DNA from 2 places in the Serratia sp. UGAL515B_01 genome. Region 2 is predicted to be linked to the other one. Evidence: predicted binding sites of a transcription regulator. Region 2 holds the regulator's gene; the other holds the start of a gene.
What was found. The regulator PurR, encoded in region 2, represses purine synthesis genes. The targets are predictions, from matches to a motif close to CANGCAAACGTTTGCNTG.

Region 1 (3,181 bases), 900 kb from region 2:
ATCTGTTGGCCGTCTCAAAACAGACAGCCCAGATTTTTCGTCTTCTCTCCGTTAACGCGGAAGTGCCATACTTACGGCATTTCGGCTGGCAACGACTCACTAAGAGCTGAAAAAGCTTTGCCAACAGTCTGGACGTTACGTACTGCTGAACCCTTTTTTCATACTTTCAATCTTACCCGAGCTTCTGCTGTGCCCAGGCTAACCCCGTTTGATATTCCGTTGGCAACAAGGGTGCCAGCGCCAGCAACGTCTGCTGTAAACGGGTAGTATCGGGATCGTTGAGATTCAGGTGCCCTACCTTGCGGCCTTCACGCACTTCTTTTTCATACCAGTGCAAATGCACTAATGGCAAAGATAACCATTGCTGATTAACCGGCGTACCAATCAGATTAATCATCACCGAGGGCGTATTGACCACAGGCTTTGGCAGTGGTAACCCAAGAATGGCTCGCAGATGCAGTTCAAACTGGCTGATGGAAGCCCCATTTTGCGTCCAATGGCCGCTGTTGTGAACGCGTGGTGCCAGTTCGTTGATAAACAGACTATCACCAACGATAAAACACTCCATCGCCATTACGCCCACGTAGTTCAAGGCGTTCAAAATGGCAGCCAACATCTGCTCCGCTTGCTGTTGCAACGCTGGGTCTGGCTGCGGCAAAGCAACGCTGGTGCGCAGAATACCTTCTTCATGCAGGTTGTGGGTCAACGGGTAGAATACCGACTGCCCATCATGACCACGAGCACCAACTAAAGACACTTCACCAGAGAAATTAATACCATTTTCCACGATGCATTCGCCATAAGCATCTGCCGGTAATTCGGTTTCCTGGCCGGGGCGTATACGCCACTGACCGCGGCCGTCGTAACCACCAACGCGGCGTTTAACAATCGCCAGTTCACCCAGGCTGGTAAATACCTGTGGCCATTCGCTCTGGTTGGCCAGCAATTGCCAAGGGGCAGTGGGCAGATGAAGTTGGTCAAGCAGCTGTTTCTGTGTCAAACGGTCGGCCAGACGCGGAAAGATATCGCGGTTAACGAAGCTGTTATGAGTGGCCAACTCGCGTGTTAGCGCAGTCTCTGGCCAACGTTCGATCTCTGCGGTGATCACCGCATGCTGGTAGGGAACAGCTTCCGGTTCGGCATCAAGGCCCACCGGATAAACCGCAATACCCAATGGCTCCCCCGCCTGACGCAACATGCGCCCTAACTGGCCATTACCCAATACGCAAACCGGCTTCATGCTTCCTCCCGCGGGTCTGGATTATTCAGCACCTCGTCGGTTTGCGCTTGGCGCCAGCCGGCCAAACGTTGTGCCAAAGCTGCATCGTGCAGTGCCAGGATTTGTGCGGCCAGCAACCCGGCGTTTGCCGCACCGGCTTTACCGATGGCAAGCGTACCCACCGGAATGCCGCGGGGCATCTGCACGATGGAATAGAGGCTATCAACACCGCTCAATGCCGCACTTTGTACTGGCACGCCCAGCACCGGAACCAGCGTTTTCGCCGCCAACATGCCTGGCAGATGTGCAGCGCCGCCTGCTCCAGCAATGATCACGTCAAAACCCTTAGCGCTTGCCTGTTCGGCAAAACTGAACAGTTTATCTGGCGTTCGGTGGGCGGAGACGACTTCGACATGGAACGGGACTTCAAGCATGGTTAAGACTTCAGCCGCAAACTGCATGGTGGCCCAGTCACTTTTCGATCCCATTACAATTGCGATTTTAACCTCAGCAGTTGTCGCTGAAGTGGCGTTGGCTCCCATGAGGGTATGACTCCTGTGATTGGACGAACGTCGGCTAGTTACCTGCAATGGCATGCCGAATGAGGACGTAGAGCATATCATGGGTGCACGGGGAGGAAAACGGTTGCGTAGACGGTTTTCAGCGACAAAAACGTGAATGTTTCGTTAGCCGCCAATCAGAAGGGGAATTCAAACAACTCGATGGCATCCGCCGAAACCTTTATCATTGAGCCTTCAGCATGCCAGGCCCCGAGTACGGCTCTATAGGCTTTGCCATTAGGCAAGATAAGGTTGTGGACCGCTGGGCGGTGGGTATGACCGTGGATCAGCCAATGTGCATCGTGCTGCAATAAAGCCTGTTCAACCGTTTGTGGATTAACGTCCATAATCGCTTCAGATTTGTAACGGTTGGTCTGCTGGCTTCGTTCACGCATTTTGGCAGCAATTTTTAAGCGCCAGCGCAAAGGAAGAGCAAGAAACAGCCTTTGGATCCAAGAGTTATGTACTTTTTGACGGAATTCCTGGTATGCCCGATCGTCGGTACACAAGGTGTCGCCATGCATGATCAGGATCTTGCGGCCATAGAGTTCAATAACCTGTGCTTCCGGCAGCAGAGTCATGCCACTGAGCGCTGCAAAACGCTTACCCAGCAGAAAATCGCGATTACCATGAATAAAGTAGCAAGGCACGCCGGCATTTTGCAGCGCCTTCAACGCGGTAGCAATTTCGCTATGCAAAGGGGCCGGGTCGTCATCACCAATCCAGGCCTCGAACAGATCGCCCAGAATGTATAGCGCATCTGCGTGCATGGCTTCACGCTGCAAAAAACGCAGAAAACCGGCAGTAATTGCCGGTTCCTGTGCGCATAGATGCAGATCTGCAATGAACAATGTACTCATGCAGCTGCGATTACTCGCTGACGGTAACGCTGTTGATAACAACATCGTCAACTGGAACGTCCTGGTGCATACCACTACGGCCAGTTTTCACCGCTTTGATCTTGTCTACCACGTCCATGCCTTCAACCACTTCAGCAAAGACACAGTAACCCCAACCTTGAGCATTTTCACCGCGGAAATTCAGGAAATCGTTGTCGACAACGTTGATAAAAAATTGGGCAGTTGCCGAATGAGGATCGTTAGTCCGCGCCATTGCCAAAGTGCCGCGGGTGTTTTTCAACCCGTTGTTGGCTTCGTTTAAAATGGTCGCTTTGGTGTTTTTCTGACGCATTCCCGGTTCAAAACCACCGCCCTGCACCATAAATCCATTGATAACACGGTGGAAAATCGTATTGTTGTAGAAGCCTTCGTTGCAATAGTTCAGAAAGTTTTCAACGGTAATCGGCGCTTTATCAGCAAAAGTTTTGATCACGATGTCGCCGTGATTGGTATGAAAAGTAACCATAGTTTTTGTCCTAACAAGATGATGAAGTGAAATGTCA
Region 2 (3,181 bases):
TGATGTTGTATTGACCCCTGCTGGTGCCCTGTTTATCAAAGAGGCCCGGAAGGTTGTCAAAAAAATGCTTGATACCCGGCGTCAGTGCCAGCAAGTTGCCAACGGTTGGCGCGGGCAGTTAAGAATTGCGGTCGACCTTATTGTAAAACCACAGCGTAGTCGTCAGTTAATCACTGATTTTTATCGTCATTTTTCGGATGTTGAATTGATTGTGCAACACGAGGTGTTTAATGGCGTATGGGATGCACTGGCTGATGGGCGCGCAGAGATGGCTATCGGTGCAACACGAGCAGTGCCGGTTGGTGGGGGTTTTGCTTTTCGCGATATGGGCTTTGTGAATTGGTTGTGTGTGGCAAATGCAACCCATCCCTTAGCGGGGCTAAAGGGCACACTGAGTAACGATCAGCTGCGGCCTTATCCCTCACTATTGCTCGAGGATACGTCACGAAATTTGCCGAAACGTGTAACTTGGGCGCTGGATAACCAACGACGCCTTACCGTGCCGGACTGGGCTTCTGCTGTGGATTGTCTGCGTAATGGATTATGTGTGGGAATGGCACCCGCGCATTGTGTACTGCCATGGGTACAAAGTGGTGAACTGGTTGTTCTGCAACTGCAAGAAGCATTCCCCCCTAGCGCCTGTTGCCTGACATGGCAGCAAAATGCGCAGTCACCAGTAATGACCTGGTTATTAGATTATCTGGGAGACAGTGAAACGCTTAATCAGGAGTGGTTGAACGAAGGCGTATCCGGTGTCTCGAAAGCCTCCGATAACAATTATTAGGCTATATGTCTGTGGGGCGTCGCAGCCCTCATCAAGCCACAGAGGGAAGCGTGCCGCGTGGTCGAGTCCTTGCCTCCCGCGCTGTGGCCATCATAGTACGTGTTGGGCTCATAAAACTGTGCAGCTCACGTTTTGGTTTGTGTCTAATCAAGGGGGACATGCTAGCGGCGATAATCGATGAAAGGCCCATCAGCCACCGAACGGCGTTCTATCAGTTTTGGATGGACTTCAATGACCTGAGATTCTTCACGTTTACTGATAATACGATCCAGCAACATCGTGAAAGCCATTTCTCCCAGACGTTCTTTAGGCTGGTGGATAGTGGTTAATGCTGGGGTAAAATAGCGTGCATTTCGGACGTTGTCGTAACCGATCACTGAGATGTCTTGCGGTACACGAAGCCCCAATTCGTCTGCAGCACAAATTGCACCCATAGCCATAATGTCTCCACCGCAAAATATGGCTGTGGGGCGATGCTTTTGCGACAATATTTTGTACATGGCCTTATAACCGGACTCAGGTTCAAAATCACCCTGAACGATCCATTCTTCGCGGATCTCAATATTGGCTTCCTGCAGCGCTTTAAGGAAACCGTGATGACGGCCACCACCGGTATTGCGCGATAACTGGCCGGGAATGGCACCAATATCGCGATGACCACGTTCGATAAGATAACGACCAGCCAGATAGCCACCCTCAAAGGCATTATCGATAATTGTATCGGTAAAATCACCACGAGCAGCTCCCCAGTCCATAACCACCATGGGAATATTTCGGTAATCCTCCAACATACCCAGCAACTTTTCTGGGTACTCTGAGCACATAACCAGCAGACCGTCGACGCGCTTTTGCGCCAACATTGCAAGGTAGGCCTGTTGTTTATCGAGGTTATTATGTGAGTTACACAAGATCAAAGTATAACCTTTACTATAGCAACTGTTTTCAACAGCTTCGATCACCTCAGCAAAGTAGGGTGCTTCGCTTGATGTTGCAAGCAGACCGATCGATTTAGTGTGGTTAACTTTCAGGCTGCGGGCAACGGCGCTGGGCGAATAGTGTAGTTGTTTAATGGCTGCCCAAACGGCCGCTTTTGTCTCTTCGGCGACGAAACGCGTTTTATTAATGACGTGCGAAACGGTGGTGGTGGAAACGCCAGCGCGCTTGGCCACATCTTTAATCGTTGCCATATAAAGAATGACTCCTGAACTCACATGTTACAGCATGTAAGTATGATGTTAATCGTTTGCCTGCGTAAATTTTATCCCCTGATAAGCAAAAACGGGATTTTTAGTGCTGAAGCCGTAAGATCCTATAGCAGGAGGGGGCATCTTGGGGTACGCAGTTGTGAACTGCGGATTTTGTCGCATATTTATGAAAAGTGGAAGAGCTAATCGGTATTATAAGACGGCAAATGATAACAAGATTTTAATCACGAACTGTAGGAAAATGAGTTGACGTATTAATTGTGTGGCTTTTATGCTTGAGAGCACAAATCTGCAAGGGAATTACGTTATGGATACGAATTTGAAAATGTCATTGTTTACTACGGTATGTGCGTTGGCAGTGATTATCATCTTTGGTCTCATTGCTGTATCTAACTGATTTAAATTATAAAAAGTGCAATATGTTGCACCTTTGCTATTTTCTATAGAAAACCCCCAGAGCTAGGCTGGGGGTCGTAAAGCTTTCAGCCTTAAGCCGATTATAAAGACCCCCTTTCAATTTGTTAAAACACCTTGCGGTTTGGCAATTGCAAAAGTTAAACAAGAAATCAAAAGGGGTCCAATGGGGGACGAAAATGGGCTTAGCGCATAACCGATGGAACTGTAAATATCACATGGTTTTTGCACCTAAACACCGAAGGCAGGTTTTCTAGGGAGAGAAACGCAGGGTGATAGGTGGCATATGGCCATTAATTCCAATTTTTTCAACCAGATATCACTTGTTATATCGAGCCGTAGCAAGATCTGTTCTCTCACTCTACCGATAAAATCCCAGCCTAACGAGTTAATATGGCTAAACCAGGTATTTTGAAAATCGGCGTCGGTTACGATAGTCACTTTAGTCTTGGCATTAATGGCTTAGGCAAGTGTATCCAAAAATTCGTTTTGGATCTGAGTATTGTTTTGCTGTTTTGAATGAACAATACGGCTCAACATCGCGTCCGATACTGGTGAGAGTCAGTGAAGCGCCACGGTTACATCAAGAAGCGTTACGGGCTGTAAGTAATCCATAAATGCAAATGTCAGATCACAGTGCGTCTGTTAGGGCGCGGCTGGCAAGAGAGGCTAATAGGCACATATGAAAAACCCCCGGCTTTGCCGGGGGGAGCTTACTTGTTCATCTATCTGCTATTGGGTCAGATTTTGTTCCGCGAATGACCAGTTAACCAATGCC

Region 1: a site for PurR is predicted at 1,854-1,871, ahead of purE (5-(carboxyamino)imidazole ribonucleotide mutase). Genes of this name have one in related genera too.

Annotation. Positions count from the first base shown of each region.
Region 1 is NZ_CP109901.1:2,866,723-2,869,903, forward strand. It holds gene purK (5-(carboxyamino)imidazole ribonucleotide synthase) at 173-1,240, opposite strand; gene purE (5-(carboxyamino)imidazole ribonucleotide mutase) at 1,237-1,761, opposite strand; gene OK023_RS12895 (UDP-2,3-diacylglucosamine diphosphatase) at 1,917-2,639, opposite strand; gene ppiB (peptidylprolyl isomerase B) at 2,650-3,144, opposite strand.
Region 2 is NZ_CP109901.1:1,964,205-1,967,385, reverse strand. It holds gene punR (DNA-binding transcriptional activator PunR) at 1-784, shown strand, start outside; gene purR (HTH-type transcriptional repressor PurR) at 946-1,971, opposite strand; gene OK023_RS19200 (YnhF family membrane protein) at 2,261-2,386, shown strand; partial or broken gene OK023_RS09040 (IS200/IS605 family transposase) at 2,583-2,657, shown strand; gene sodB (superoxide dismutase [Fe]) at 3,136-3,181, opposite strand, start outside.